One region of the Priestia sp. ST2 genome, then DNA from elsewhere that is predicted to be linked to it. Evidence: riboswitches for the same ligand, from Rfam matches in the RefSeq annotation. Region 1 holds a riboswitch; each other region holds the start of a gene.
What was found. A riboswitch is a leader RNA that binds a small molecule or an ion and turns the genes downstream of it on or off. The one in region 1 is predicted to bind cobalamin.
Positions count from the first base shown of each region.

Region 1 (5,376 bases):
GTTTGAACCATGTTCTCCGCTGCACTTGATTTTCCGCTTCGAACGCCTCCGCTAATAAAGATGATCATATTTCATCAAGTCCTTGTTTGATTACGTTAAGTAAATAGTCATTTTCTTCTTTCGTTTTCACAGCCAAACGGATATAGCGTCCATTTAAAAATGGAAAGTTTTCAGTATGACGAGCTACCACGCCATGGCTTGCTAAATAGACAAGCCATTCGCGCGTTTTAATAGAAGACGGAACGCTGCAAAGATAATAGTTTGTTTGAGAAGGAGAAACCAAAAGCCCCCATTCCTTTAGTTGACTCAAGATTCGTTCCCGTTCTTGTTTAATATAATGTACGGTTTCTTTTACAAAATCTTTTTCATCCACACATATCATGCCTATTTGCTGCGACAAGCCATTTACACTCCAAGGAGGCTGCTTTTTAGCCATCTTGCTAATGATTTTTTCATTTGCCAAAATATAGCCAAGACGAAGCCCGGCAATATTAAACATCTTTGTCATGGAACGCACAACAATGATATGCTCATAATCCAGAATAAGAGAATCAAATGAAGGCTGATGTTCGACAAAATCAATAAATGCCTCATCAATCATTAAGTATGTACCATGATGAGCAGCAGCTTTTACTACTTTCATCCATTCCTCATGACTATACATAACGCCCGTTGGATTATTTGGATGACAAATCCACAGTACTTTTATGTCCGGAAGAATGCTCATAATCAACTCTATATCCCAGCTCCAGCCATTTTCTTCAGATAAAGGAACGTATGTCACTTCACATCCATAAGCTTTACTTGCCTGTTCATATTCAACGAAAGTCGGCTGTACAATCCCTGCTTTCTCTCCTGAAAATAACGAAGCAATAAGGAAAAACGCTTCAGCGGCGCCATTTGTAGGCAGCACTTGAGCACCTGAAACATGATGATGAGCTGCAAGTTTATTTTTCAGCTCCGTTACTTGAGGGTCAGGATAACTAAACGCTGCACCCTTGAATTCGTTCCACTTTTCGTGAAGCACAAGGGGAGCCCCTAAAGGATTTGTATTCACGCTAAAGTCTTTTATATGCGACAAATTCTCGGCCCCTATTGCTTTTAAAAAGACATTAGGATTAGCTCCATGTGTAGGTAATAGCACTAATAACTCCTCCTAACAAAAGATATAATAACCACGTAGCATAGACCGTCCTTTTCATAATGAAAACAGCTTGTTCAATATGACCGGCTTGCAGAGGAATGAGTGGTTCACCCATTTTTGCACGATTAGATTCTATGCCTTTATATGTATTAAGCCCGCCGAGTTGAATACCTAACAGAGCAGCCACTGCGCTTTCCCCGTATCCGCTATTTGGGCTGGGATGCTTCTTAGCATCACGCTTAATCAAACTCGTTACATGCCCAAGAGAATACTGGCTTTTTGCTACATTAACAGCCGTCATCACCACTGCAGTTAACCGACTTGGAATATAGTTTAATACGTCATCGGTTTTTGCACTAAAGTAGCCGAACAGAAAGTAGCGGTCATTTTTGTACCCAACCATCGAATCACATGTGTTAATAGCTCGGTAAAAAAAGGCTAGGGCTCCTCCTCCTATAAATGCATAAAAAAGCGGAGCTGTAATACCATCACTTGTATTTTCAGCCACGGTCTCTACCGTCGCTCTGGCAATTTCTCCTTCTGACAAACGATCTGTATCTCGTCCCACAATCATACTTACTTCATATCTAGCTTTCTCCATATCTCCTAGCTGAAGCGGCTTTTGTACCTTATAAGCAGCTTCGCTTAAAGAACGAGTGGATATAGTAGTCGCAATCATTACGCTCTCTACTAAAACACCTGCTATAAAATGAACTCCGTACAAAGCATGGAGGAACAAAAAGGGAACAACTCCTGCGAGCACAGCCATACTTATCACAAGAAGCAATCCTTTGAATCGTTTTCCTGCACCTTTATTTAATCTAGAATCTATCCAATAAATCCATTTGCCAAACCAGCGAACGGGATGCGGCCAATTTTCGGGATCGCCTATAATTCGGTCAATTAGTAAAGCAATCGTCATGGCCGTCATGTGTGCAATTATCGCTTGTGTAATACTCATTTCTTCACCTCTTTCCCTTAAGTCCCTGCTCTAAGCTTATTTTCACCAGCTTGGCTACCGCTTGCCCTAAAGCGGTCATAGAGCCTGCATATTCATATAATGATCCTTGCTGAGACGCTGCAACTGAGATGCTGTCCGTAGATGTTCCCGTAGCAATCGTCTTTGTAGCCGGATCTATGACACCCAGCTGTGACAGCGTTTTTGTTTTAGCTTCTGTGGCCGCAATAAAAAGCTGTAAAAACGCTGCATCCGTAAGCGTACCTTCCACGAAAAAAAACATATTAATTGTACCAGGAGAGGAATAGAACGGGACAGCTTCGTCAGCTGTAATATCTACTGCGTTTCCTATTCCAGCCGTTATCACGGAAGCTACTCTTACTCCGTAGCCTTCATAACAGTAAACCGCTCTTTCTTTTAACCACACGGCTGTCATCAACCCTACGATTTGCTCATGGCGCACATTTTCTTTCATCAAATATTGCTCATACTCCAAAGAAGGAGTATCTGAATAATAGTCTTTGTGAACAAATCGATTGTAAAAGGTGTCCGTTTCCGTAATGCCTGTTCCTAAAACCCCTGAGCTGTATGTTTTATAAGAAGTCTCGGTTTTCATGATTAAAAGCTCAGGCCTTTCTTCAATTTTAAGATGTGAAAAGGGACCAATCCCCTTTTCAATTCGAACTGGAATATGGTCCCTCTTCTTATTTATTGTACACCTCAGGGTATACTGCTTTTGCTAAGTCCTCTAAGCCATCTACAATACGAGGTCCTAAGCGATTGATTTTGTTTTGATCAACCTTCTCGATGTTACCCTCTTTTACAGCAGTCATGCTGCTCCAAGCGGGACGCTTCATAATCTCATTTTTGTCTGCATCATACGTTGCGATAATAACGTCAGGGTTTAACTTAACAACTTGCTCTTCAGAAAACTTAACCCAACCCTTTTCACTAGCTGCTACGTTATCAGCACCGATCATAGTAAGCATTTCGTTCATGAACGTACCTTTTCCTGTTGTATAAATCTCAGGAGCTCCTGATACCTCTATCCATACTTTTTTACGATCTTCTTTTGAAATCGTTTTTGCTTTTTTCTCAATTGAAGCTACTTTTTCTTTCATGTCTTTAATTGTTTGATTAGCTTCTTTTGTTTTACCTGTTAATTTACCGATTTGCGTAATAGAATCATAAACCGTATCAAACGTTGTTGAATCTTTTACAACAAATACCGGAATACCCGCACTTTCAATTTGTTTAAATACTTCATCCGAAACGCCCATACTTGAAGCGTGTGCCAGCACTAAATCAGGATTTAAAGCAATAACTTTTTCCGCATTAACGTTCATATCTCCTACCTGCGCTTTTTTCTTTACGCTTTTAGGATAATCATCGTTGCTTGTAACACCGACTAATTCTTTTTCAAGGCCAAGGGCATATACAATCTCCGTATTACTTGGCATTAAGGAAACAATTTTCTTAGGCTGTTTTTTCAACGTAATTTCTTTATCACGCGCGTCTTTTACCTTCACTGGAAATGCAGCTTGTGACGTTTGTGCCGTATCTTGCTTCGTTTTTTTATCACTGTTGCTTTGGCTGCCTGCACCGCATGCAGCAAGTACGATGACTAACAGTGCAATAATGGAATACGAAAGCCATTTTTTCATCTAAATACTCCCCCTATATATTGTTCATTGTGAATACGAAACCTCCACGTTAAAGAAAAAGCAAATGATCATGCAAAAAGCAGCGCTATCCCGTTTTTCCGCTTTGACTATGTATACTGCTCGCCGGCAGCTTCAAAATAAAAAAGCTTTACTTTCAATTGAAAGCAAAGCAGGTAACGTCAAGATAAGCAGGAAAAGAATCCGTTCACTATACTTGATATGTATGTTCATTACCCTGCTTCACCCTTCCTCGAAGGTTTCACAGCTAACAATAAGGCAGGTCTCCTGACTTACGCACAAAGCGCTTACAGTGGCGGGACCGCGCTGGTTTTTCACCAGACTTCCCTTTTCACTCAATCTTTAAATTGAGACCTTATTGCTTTACGATTATTCACTTGTCCTAGTATACCCCACTCATGGAAAAATGGAAATAGCCATTCTCACAAAAAAAAGCTGCGAGAATGCTCTCGCAGCTTAAGGGATTAAAGAGTTGCTAAAAATTCACGGACCGCTTCAGGCGTTTTAGCATTTGCACTGTGCAAGTGTGCAATTTTTTCACCGTTTTTATATACAAGAAGAGAAGGAATACCCATTACATTGTTTTCAGCAGAAAGTTCTTCAAACTCATCCTTGTCAATTTTAAACCATGCTTTATCTGTATTTTCATCAACGATTTCATCAATGAACATATCCAAACGTTTGCAATCAGGACACCACGTTGTCGTAAAAATCCCAACGCTTAGTGTTTCGTTCTTAATTTGTTCGCGAAATTGTTTTTCTTCCGTAAATTGTTTCATTGTGTTACCTCCAGCATCTATTCGTTCCTTCTCACTATTCTATGGTAAGAAGTCTGACTTCATTATAAACGATTTTTTTATCGTTGTGCTAATGTTTCAGCTTATTTAGACCCTAACGGTTTTAGACGTAAAAAAATGCTAGCTTAAAAAAGCTAACATTTCGAAATCGCAGAATGTTGTGTCTATTATCAGCTAAACCATTTAGGCGGCATGTTTCGGTTCCAATAAATTTTCCCTAAATCATAATGCTTCTGAAAATTATCTGCAGCCGCATGATAGTGAAAATTAAACCAGTATCCATCTTTTGGAGGATTTTCACGCCGTACATGAAATCGTATTAAGTCCTGACCGGTTTCCCGGTCATATACATGGAAAATCTTTTCACCGTAGCCAGCAGCAGGATGCTCGCTTATCTCGAGATTCTGAATTGACTGTTCACGTTCAGTGCCAATGTCGGTCAGCACTTCTTCAATTTTAGGTAACACTGCTTGACGAAATTCATCTTCAATGACAGGTCCAATTTTTGTTCCGAATTTTTCCACTGACTGTTTTTCAGCTGATTCCATTGCATACGTAACAAATGATGAAACGTCTTCATATTTTGGTTCTTCATATGGCAAATGAATATCTTCTATAACAGCTGTGACAGGAGTTGTTTCTCTTACATACCCTGCTTTATGTTGCTTGTCCGCTTTTGCATCATCAACGTATAAATATTCTGGTGGAGTGACAAGCCCAAATGTAAATACTGTAATAAATACAACTAGCATTCTTTTTATCCATCTAGGCATTCGTATCTTTCCTTTCTCATCT
Region 1 is NZ_JBVVNT010000002.1:775,117-780,492, forward strand. It holds gene AC0KUU_RS10405 (bifunctional adenosylcobinamide kinase/adenosylcobinamide-phosphate guanylyltransferase) at 1-68, opposite strand, end outside; gene cobD (threonine-phosphate decarboxylase CobD) at 65-1,144, opposite strand; gene cbiB (adenosylcobinamide-phosphate synthase CbiB) at 1,119-2,105, opposite strand; gene AC0KUU_RS10420 (adenosylcobinamide amidohydrolase) at 2,110-2,718, opposite strand; gene AC0KUU_RS10425 (ABC transporter substrate-binding protein) at 2,807-3,766, opposite strand; cobalamin riboswitch at 4,025-4,157, opposite strand; gene AC0KUU_RS10430 (thioredoxin family protein) at 4,249-4,563, opposite strand; gene AC0KUU_RS10435 (YpjP family protein) at 4,752-5,354, opposite strand.

Region 2 (5,376 bases), 610 kb from region 1:
AAATTAGTGTTCGCCGTTTACTTCACCATGATTTTCTTTGTGCTTGTGGTTCTTGGAATTATTGCTAAAATGGCTGGAACAAGCATGTTTACGCTGATAAAAGTGTTAAAAGACGAGCTGCTTCTTGCTTTTACAACGGCAAGTTCAGAAGCCGTTTTACCATCTCTTATCAAAAAGATGGAAGACTTCGGTTGTTCTAAATCGGTTACATCGTTTGTTATTCCAACAGGCTACACGTTTAACTTAGATGGTTCAACCATTTATCAGGCGCTGGCATCGCTGTTTATTGCTCAAATGTACGGCATCGACCTTTCCATTATGGATCAAATTCAGCTCCTTCTTGTGCTAATGTTAACCTCAAAAGGAATGGCTGGTGTACCGGGAGCATCGTTTGTAGTTGTACTTGCTACACTTGAATCTATGGGCTTCCCTCTTGAAGGCATGGCATTTATTGCAGGAATTGACCGCATTCTTGATATGATGCGTACCACAGTTAACGTAGTAGGAAATGCTTTAGCTGCAATTGTGATGTCAAAGTCTGAAGGCGAATTTGATAAGCAAAAATCATTAAATTATACAAATGAATTAAAGAAATCAAACATAGCTTAAAACAAAACAAGCCGGGCAGCTGCCCGGCTTGTTTTGTTTGGAGCTGACTGTTATCTTTTTTGAAACATATGGTAAAATAAAAGAAATGAGAGACAAAGGAAGTGTCATAATGACGGAAACTGTTCAGTTAATTAAAAAGCTTGTTTCGATTCCCAGTCCTTCTGGAAATACAGAAAAGGTAATTTCATTTGTCGAAGACTATATAAAAGAGCTAAATATTCAAACGTACCGCAATCGAAAAGGAGGCTTAGTCGCTACTATTCCCGGTAAAGATACAGATCACCACCGCATGCTGACGGCTCATGTCGATACATTAGGTGCTATGGTAAAAGAAATCAAACCGAGTGGACGTCTGAAAATCGACTTGATTGGAGGGTTTCGCTACAATTCTATTGAAGGAGAATATTGTGAAATTGAAACTTCATCAGGAGAAGTATTTACAGGAACCATCCTTATGCATCAAACATCTGTTCATGTGTATAAAGATGCAGGGAAAGCTGAGCGAAATCAAGAAAATATAGAAATTCGACTGGATGAAAAAGTACATAGCGCAGAAGATGTTCGCAGCCTTGGAATTGAAGTAGGCGACTTTGTTTCGTTTGATCCTCGTGTAGAAATAACAAAAAGCGGTTTTATTAAATCTCGTCATCTCGATGATAAAGCAAGCGTAGCTTTATTGCTTCAGCTCATAAAAACAATTCAAGAAGAACAGATCGAACTGCCATACACTACGCATTTTCTCATTTCAAATAATGAAGAAATTGGATACGGAGGGAATTCGAACATTACGCCTCAAACAGTAGAATACTTAGCGGTTGATATGGGTGCTATGGGAGATGGACAATCTACCGATGAATACACCGTGTCTATTTGTGTAAAAGATTCAAGCGGCCCATATCATTACGGTTTGAGAAAGCATTTGGTGGAGCTAGCTAAGCAACATGATATTCAGTACAAATTAGATATTTATCCGTTTTACGGATCAGATGCTTCTGCTGCTATTCGTGCCGGACACGATATCGTACACGGCTTAATTGGTCCAGGAATTGATTCTTCTCATGCGTTTGAGAGAACGCATCAAGATTCATTAAACCATACGTATAAGCTTCTTTATCACTATGTGCAGTCGAACATGGTTCTGCTTTAAGAAAGCAATATTTAATTAGTGTATTTTTATGCAAAATAAAGAGCAGGACGGGATTGTGATGTCTGTACTTTCCTTTCCTAAAAAAGAAGCCGGCTGTCCGGCTTCTTTTTTTAATAAATACTATATATTTTTTACTGGTGAAGCAACAGTTGGTTAAAAAAGCACCTTTTTAAAGAGGTATAATATTGCTTAAACCTTTTGTACATTTTGTTCATTTACAGAAGTTAAAATGTTTTTAAATTTTTAAAAGTTTCTTGTGACAAGTTTTGTAGAATGGGTTTTCAAAAGGAAATGGTTTCGGCATAATGTGGATATAGCGATCACTACAATAATCGGAGGCGAATCTTTTCATGTGGGTACTGACGGTATATGCTGGAAAAGAAATGAAAATGTTTGAATTTGAAACTGAAAAGCAGGCGAGAGAAGCTTTTGCCAAAACAAATGGCTGTAAAGTTCTTTCAGAAGTGGTGTATTATAATGATCCTCATTTAACATTAGTAGCTATATAATGAAAAAACAGGAGCTGACTTTATGCTCTTGTTTTTTTATAGGTGCTTGTATCTTCCGAAAAGAATAGAGTTGAAATAAAAAAAAATGTACGCTATGATATGGTAGTTACTTCTATTATTCTGATAGTTTAAAAGGTTCATATATATCAAACAGCAACAGTAAAGATGCCAAGAAGGCTTAATAGGGAAACTGGTGAAAGACCAGTACTGCCCCCGCAACTGTAAGTGTGGACGAACGAGTATAACCACTGTGAAAAAATCACGGGAAGGTTCTCAAGTAGAATGATACACAAGTCAGGAGACCTGTCTTTATTGTGAAGTTTCTATTTCTCCGGGGAGCGGGAAGGGAAACGTTGGCTTAAAGTGGCATTCGTGTACACTCTTATTCTGACGTTTTACCCGCTCGCATATTAGCGAAGCGGGTTTTTCTCGTATCGAAAAACTACATATCGTGCAAAAAAGGTGCGCAATGTTCACATTGCGTTAAATGGGAAGTCTGGTGTGAAGCCAGCGCGGTACCCGCCACTGTGAAGAGGAGCTGATTGCATATGCCACTGTATTTGGGAAGGCGCAATCAAGTGATGAATCGAAGTCAGGAAACCAGCCTTTTTCTAATGCGAAGCTTACCCTACGGGATATAGGTGGAAGTGCAAAAACTTAGTTTGAATTTTCTGCGCCTCTATCATTGATAGAGGCGCTTTTTTTAGTAAAGGAGCGAATGAGTGTGACGACGTGGAACTTAAACGGAACAAAACATCACGTATTGATTTGTAATGGAAGCAGCTGTATGAGAAAAGGTGGAGAAGAAGCCACACAAGCTATTCGAAATAAAGTGACGGAACTGGATTTGGATGAAACGGTTCATACAACGCGTACGCGCTGTAACGGACGATGCAAAGATGCTCCTGTAGCTATCGTCTATCCTTCAGGAGATTGGTACAAGCAGGTCACTGAAACCGTGGCTCACCGGATTGTCGAAGAGCATTTAGCAGGAGGCTGCAGTGTAAAGGAATCGCTTATTTATGAATATGATCAAAATGGTTTCGTTTCTCCGGAAAACAGTGACTCCATAGAAGGAATTGACAAAGTAAAAAGTAACGCATAAAGGAGGAGCTAGCATGAAAGGTAAACTGTTAGTTATTGGATTTGGGCCGGGGAGCTTTGAACATATTACACAGCGAGCAAGAGAAGCCATTCAAGAAAGTGATATGATCATCGGTTACAAAACCTATGTGGAATTAATTCAAGGACTGTTAACGAATCAGCAAATTATTAGTACGGGAATGACCGAAGAAGTAAGCCGTGCACAGGAAGCTGTAAAGCAAGCCGAAGCAGGAAAAACCGTAGCTGTCATTTCGAGCGGAGATGCAGGAGTATACGGAATGGCAGGCCTTGTATATGAAGTGTTGATTGAAAAAGGCTGGAAAAAAGAAACGGGCATAGAGCTGGAAGTAATTCCTGGCATTTCGGCTATCAATTCATGCGCATCTCTCCTTGGAGCGCCCGTGATGCACGATGCTTGTACGATTAGTTTAAGTGACCACCTTACGCCGTGGGATCTAATCGAAAAAAGAATTGAAGCAGCTGCACAAGCAGATTTTGTAGTGGCTTTTTACAACCCAAAGAGCGGAAGACGAACAAGACAAATTGTTGAAGCGCAAAGGATTCTATTAAAGTACCGTTCTCCTGATACGCCTGTTGGTCTTGTGAAAAGCGCTTATCGTGACCGTGAAGAAGTCGTAATGACTAACTTAAAAGACATGTTAAACCATGAAATAGGCATGCTGACTACCGTTGTTGTCGGAAATTCATCTACGTTCTTTTACGACGATTTAATGATTACACCGCGCGGGTATCAGCGGAAATATACCCTCAACCAAACGGAGCAGCCGCTAAGACCGCATCAGCGACTTCGAAAAGAAGCAGAACCATGGGCTCTCGATCAAGAAGAGACTGTAGAGCAAACAGCTTCAGCAATTGAAGCAGTTCAGACCAAACCAGAAGAAACAGCAACTTCACGAGCTCTTGCAGAAGAAGCGCTTCAAGCAATTTTAGGTGAAACCACTTCTGGGGTCGTACACCAGCCAATACAGTCAATTTTCGAAGTCGCGGTTAGTCCAGGACTTGCCAATAAGAAATTCACGCCTGTTCAAATGACAACACTAGCAGAAGTTGTTGGTGAAAAAGGTACGATGGAGTATACACCTGACCATCAAATCAAACTTCAAATTCCAACAGCCCAGCCAGATGTGATTATTAAAAAGCTCCAAGCAGCTTCCTTTTTACTATCTCCGGTCGGAGACGTGTTCACAATTAAAGCGTGTGATTTTTGTGATGGAGAAAAAAGCGATGCTATTCCACATACGGAAGAATTACAAAAACGCCTCGGGGGAATGGACATGCCAAAAGAGCTGAAGCTTGGTATTAATGGATGCGGTATGGCCTGTTATGGCGCAGTTCAAGAAGATATCGGCATTGTCTATAGAAAAGGTGCGTTTGATTTATTTTTAGGAGCTAAAACGGTTGGACGAAATGCGCATTCAGGTCAAATTGTGGCGGAAGGCATAGCACCCGATGACATTGTTGAAATAGTGGAGAACATTGTCCATGAATATAAAGAAAAAGGTCATCCTAATGAGCGATTTCATAAATTCTTTAAGCGTGTGAAGAACGTTTATGGATTCGACTATCAAGATATAACACCAAAAATAAAAGTAGAACCAGCTCCGTGTGGAGATTAAAAAATGGGAGGGCATTATATGAAATCAGTTTTATTTGTCGGTCATGGAAGCAGAGATCCTGAAGGGAACGATCAAATTCGCGAATTTATTTCGACTATGAAGCATGATTGGGACGCATCTATCTTAATAGAAACGTGTTTTCTAGAATTTGAACGCCCAAATGTAAGTCAAGGCATTGATATATGTGTGGCAAAAGGAGCAAAAGATGTAGTTGTAATTCCAATTATGCTCTTGCCTGCTGGCCACTCTAAAATACATATTCCGGCGGCTATAGATGAAGCTAAGGAAAAATATCCACACGTAAACTTCGTATACGGACGTCCCATTGGCGTTCATGAAGAAGCCCTTGAAATTTTAAAAACGAGATTAC
Region 2 is NZ_JBVVNT010000002.1:161,356-166,731, forward strand. It holds gene AC0KUU_RS07195 (cation:dicarboxylate symporter family transporter) at 1-609, shown strand, start outside; gene AC0KUU_RS07200 (M42 family metallopeptidase) at 719-1,756, shown strand; gene AC0KUU_RS07205 (hypothetical protein) at 2,107-2,265, shown strand; cobalamin riboswitch at 2,412-2,590, shown strand; cobalamin riboswitch at 2,709-2,888, shown strand; gene AC0KUU_RS07210 ((2Fe-2S) ferredoxin domain-containing protein) at 2,990-3,370, shown strand; gene cobJ (precorrin-3B C(17)-methyltransferase) at 3,384-5,006, shown strand; gene AC0KUU_RS07220 (sirohydrochlorin chelatase) at 5,025-5,376, shown strand, end outside.
Region 2: another riboswitch for cobalamin. It lies ahead of AC0KUU_RS07210 ((2Fe-2S) ferredoxin domain-containing protein); the one in region 1 lies ahead of AC0KUU_RS10425 (ABC transporter substrate-binding protein).

Region 3 (5,376 bases), on a different contig from region 1:
TTATAAAAAAGCCGAAACCAATGTGGTTTCGGCTTTTTTCTTATTGCTCTGCTAGTACATCAGCAAATGCTTTTGCATAAGGAGGAAGGTCTGGCGGACGGCGGCTTGAAATAATGTGGCCGTCGATTACGACTGCTTCATCATGCCAAATAGCTCCCGCATTTTCCATATCATCTTTGATTCCTGGCGTACTTGTTACGTTTCGGCCATCTAAGATTTTTGCAGAAATTAATACCCATCCTGCATGGCAGATTTGGCCGATTGGTTTTTGCTGTTCATCCATATGACGAACCATTTCAATTACTTCAGGATAGCGGCGCAGTTTATCCGGCGCCCAGCCCCCAGGTACTAAAATAGCATCATATTCAGCTGGATCAACATCTTTAAACGCGTAGTCCGATACGGCTGGAACACCGTATTTCCCCATGTACGTTTCGTTTGCTTTTTCTCCAACTAAATGTACTTCTGCTCCTTCTTCTCGAAGACGCATCACTGGATACCATAGTTCTAGATCTTCAAAGTCTGCACTAACAAGCGCAATAACTCTTTTATTTTCTAAACGCATCGTAACACCTCCGCCATCAGTATAGCATGTTGGAGAATAAGATTGAAAATAAGGGACTAACTTGTACATAATTAAAGGATTTTTCAAGTGCTCTTCAGAAAATTTTTGTATGCCAAATGGTCTAATTTTATATTTCCTCTTGACTGAGGACAAACATCACACTACAATGTGTAGTGTGATGTTCATAATGTTATAAAATTATCCAAATAAGAAAGACTTTCTGATTTAATTGCTACATTTCTTTTTTCGGGCTTTCACACTACATAATGTAGTGTTTTTCAAATACACTTAAAGGAGGAAGTAAAGTGAATAAAAACGTGGAAATTGGTTCACTTATTATTCGTTTAGTATTAGGTTTTACATTTTTAGTACACGGCTTTCAAAAATGGCAAGGCGGGATTGAAAATACAGTAGGGTTCTTCGATAGCTTAGGAATCCCTGGTTTCATGGCATATATTGTTGCAACCATTGAACTTGTAGGTGGGATTCTTATTATTCTTGGCCTAGCAACAAGAGTCGTATCTGCTTTATTTGTGGCAGTTATGCTTGGCGCCATTTTTACAGCCAAGCTTAAAAGCGGATTTGTTGGCGGGTTTGAATTTGATATTGCCTTAATTGCCATGTCTGCTCACTTATTTCTTGCAGGAAGCCAGTTCCTTGCTCTTGATGCAGTGGTATTCAAAAAGAAAGAAACTGCCTTTTCTCTTCAAGAAGAAAGCAGTAAATAAAAAAAGAAAGCTTATACTCTCCCAATATAAGCTTTAAGATTAGTCCCCGCCGTTTGAGGCGGGCTTTTTTTATATTTGCAGCAGCAAATTCGCAAATAAAGAAGAACGCTCGGACAACGTATCAATTTGAATATGTTCATATTCTGCATGTATTCCTTTTCCGCATGCTCCTAATCCATCCAGCGTGGGAACACCAATGGCCGCTGTAAAATTGCCATCACTTCCGCCGCCCACAGCTGCTTCTTCCAATTTCATACCCAGTTTCGCCGCGATTGACTGAGCGCATTCAAATAGCTCTTCCGTTTGTTTAGACTTGACCATCGGAGGACGATTCATGCCTCCCGTTACTTCGAGCTTAATCCCTTTTAAAATGGGTGTTAAATTCAAAATAATATCCGTCATGCGTTTTGCTTCTTCTTCTGTAGAAACACGTAAATCCACGTGCGCTTCTGCATATTCCGGCACTACATTTGTACCGCTGCCTCCCGTAAATGTCCCAACGTTAACCGTTGTACCTTTTTCATAATCTGTTAAGCCCTGCAAGAAAATCACTTGGCGCGCCAGCTCTTCAATCGCATTGATTCCTTCTTTGTGGTGATTACCCGCGTGTGCTGCTCGTCCCCATACTTTTACGGTGAAAATCCCCGCTCCTTTGCGCGACGTTTTTAACGCACCTGAACCCGCCACCGCTGGTTCCGCTACTAGCACTGCTTCACTTCTTTGTGCTTCTTCTTCAATGTATTTTTTAGAAGAAATTGACCCAATCTCTTCATCCGAATTACAGAAAAACACAATTTTTTTATCGAGCGATAAGCCAAGCTCTTGAATCGCTTTAATCGCCCATATAGATTGTACAATGCCGCCTTTCATGTCTAAAATTCCCGGACCATACAGCTTGTTTCCCTCCGTTCTTAGACTCAGCCTTCCCTTTTCCCATACCGTGTCAAAATGACCGATAATTAAAAGCTGCTTTTCTCCTTCTCCAATCGTAAATTTCAAGTGGTTTCCTACTTCTTTTTCTTCTATGATTTCGTACCCTACCCCTAACCGCTTTTGAAACAGCTGCGTTAAATACATTCCACACTGATCTACTAACTCTTTACTGTAGGACGGTGATTCTTTTTTCACAAATCCAATTAAATCTTCAAGCATATCTTGTTCGTGTTCTTTTAAATAACTAAACACGCTTTGTTCTACCATTACCTGACTCAAATCAATTCCTCCTCCAAACAACCCCTGCTGCTTGCATTAAATGCTTTTATTTATTTTACGTATAACTATGTTCTACGTTTCACATAACGACCTTAAATTATCCTTAATTATAATGGTTTTCAGACAATTTTCCATCCTTTAAATACAGATAATACTTTAACTTATTCATAACCGACCGAAAATAGCCATAAACTTCAACAAATTCATACAAAAAAGCTTCAATCTTCAACAGATTAAAGCTTTCGTTTGACTAATTGACATTTATTTTAATATTTTTTCCTTTTGACTTCACACTCACAAAAACAAACATAGACACTAAAAAAATAAACAGAATAACGCCAACCATTTCAAAGTTTACTTCGGCCCATGGGTTAAAGAAAGTGAATGCTAAATAGAACGACACACCATACGCGAGGACAACAATAACCCAGCCCATCAAGCGGGAAGCAGATTGTCCAAATTTACTCGATTCATTCACCATTTTATGTACAATCATCGAATCGATTGTATCTGTAAGCATCATGCCAAACATAAACACTAGTCCCAACAAAAGCGGCGTATACTTGCCTGCGTTCCCTGCAGCTAGAGACCACACGGCCGTTTGACTGACCGTTTCGGCTGCTAAAGCGAACAATGCCCCTACAAGAATAATTAAAAAAGGATTCGTTGTTCCTTTTGCGATTTTCGGAATAAACTTCCCTTTTAATCCGCTCAGCTGAAACTCTTCTTCTTTATTTTTAGTTCGAAGCAAATGATATGTGTTTAATGTTCCAATCAGAAAGAGAGAGATAATGGATACCCAAGATGCAAAATGATCGAAATATGAAGGAAACGTAAAATTCTTCATCACCACGCCCAGCACCCCGGCCGTGACGGCCACCATTCCTCCATGACCTAGTGAAAACAGCGTTCCAACCCACGGGGCAAAACGGCTGCCCATTCTCCAATTATATCGGGTCTGGCCATCAATAAAAGCTAAGTGATCTGCATCCAATCCGTGCCTGATTCCTAATAAAAAGACAAGTAAAAAAACTGATAAACCTTCCATTTCCTACACTCCTTTTTTTAAAATAAAACGTAAAAAAGCCTCAATTCTATAGAAATTGAGGACGTGTCGGCATATGAAAATAAACAGCAATTGCTCACTGCGTACCTTGATACACCGCCTCTTTCCTAGAAGAGTCAAGTGTACAGAATAGGTAGGTCTCCTGGCTTGAGATCATCATTTTCTACCGCCTTCCCCATTTTGAGTGACGATAAGATAGAAAACTCCCTGCTTACAGTGGCTGGACCGCTCGAGATTTGCACTCGATTCCCTGTTACCTCTTACGCTATGTAAGAGCACCTAAACTGTGCGAATGATTCATTTTCTTCCTCATTATACTAGTACCGCTTACAAATGAATAGAGAAAATTCAAATAAAAAAGCCCTGCTAAGCTTTACATGCTTAGCAGGGCTTTTTAAAGCAATTAAACTACTTCTATCGTTACGTCTACGTTGCCGCTGATTGCTTTTGAATACGGGCAGTATGAATGAGCTAGGTCTACATATTTTTTCGCTGTTTCTAAATCTAAGCCTTCGATATGTGCTTCAAGCGCTACTTCAATTTTCACTCCTTGATCAGCTTTATCAGGAAGCAGCTGAACAGTAGCTTTTACTTCACTGCTTTTGATTTCTACGTTATGTTTTTTCAACATAAATTCTAACGCGCTGTTGAAACAAGCACTGTATCCAGCTGCAAACAGCTGCTCTGGGTTTGTTGCTGTTGTTGCTTCTCCACCAAGCGCTGGAGGTGTTGCAACGTCTAAGTTAAAGATGTTATCTAAAGAGTGAACTTCTCCTGTTCTTCCACCTGTGTTAACGACTGTTGTTTCATATAAAGCTTTCATGTATAAACCTCTCCTCTTTTTCATTAATTTTATTAAAAGTTTTTTATTTATCGTTTCTATGATTTAATTGTACACAATTTAATTTTAAAAAACAAGTATTAAATACGTTAAAAATTTCCCAATAAAAAAAGCCGCGTATTTGCGACTTTTTCTTAATAATATTGAGACTGTTCGTCATAAGCTGATTTTCGAAAAATAGACAAGTTGGTAATGGACCTCATCAGTTTCGTATTAAAAATAACATAATGAATAAACAGCGCCAGCACGCAGCCTAAAACGGCTCCTGTTAACACATCGAATGGATAATGAACGCCAACCCATACGCGTGAAAAGGCAATGAGTACGCCCATGACAACCCACATGCGTCCTGAACGTTTGAAATGCAGCCAAATGGTAAAAGTGATAACTAATGCAGATGTAGCATGATCGCTTGGAAATGAAGAATTTGCGGCGTGATCAACAAGCTGATTCACGTGGTGAGAGATAAACGGACGATCTCGATAAGCAAATAAACTAATCACTTTATTGATAATGACTCCTGTGGCACAAGCACACAAAGCTTGAAATGCTACAACACGGCTGCCGTTTTTATTAATAAGTAAAAACAAGCCGAGTAAAACGATAAGTACATACTGGGCATAATCTGCAAAGAATACCATCAGCGAATCTAGAGGCTTTACGTGTGAGGCATACTGATTCACCGCGTGGAAGATGGTATAATCTACTGAATTAATAGCTGATAACATAATCGAAATCCTTTCTTATTTTTAAATGTCATTAGCTATCTTATCAGTTTCTTGAGAAAATGAACATGTTTTTGTCAGAAGCTTCCTAACTGGTATTTATAAATAATGTATTCAGACTGAGTAGTAAACCAACGGACTTTCGCCCATTAACTCACCTGTGAGTGATCCACAATATTTTTTTGCAAAAAGATTTCCTCTAAAGAAGGTTCTTCGACGTGAACTTGATAAATGTCGAT
Region 3 is NZ_JBVVNT010000008.1:61,015-66,390, reverse strand. It holds gene AC0KUU_RS25860 (type 1 glutamine amidotransferase domain-containing protein) at 41-565, opposite strand; gene AC0KUU_RS25855 (DoxX family protein) at 871-1,293, shown strand; gene AC0KUU_RS25850 (M20 family metallopeptidase) at 1,363-2,526, opposite strand; gene AC0KUU_RS25845 (HoxN/HupN/NixA family nickel/cobalt transporter) at 2,756-3,553, opposite strand; cobalamin riboswitch at 3,687-3,869, opposite strand; gene AC0KUU_RS25840 (organic hydroperoxide resistance protein) at 3,975-4,394, opposite strand; gene AC0KUU_RS25835 (undecaprenyl-diphosphatase) at 4,547-5,140, opposite strand; gene AC0KUU_RS25830 (ABC transporter ATP-binding protein) at 5,287-5,376, opposite strand, start outside.
Region 3: another riboswitch for cobalamin. It lies ahead of AC0KUU_RS25845 (HoxN/HupN/NixA family nickel/cobalt transporter); the one in region 1 lies ahead of AC0KUU_RS10425 (ABC transporter substrate-binding protein).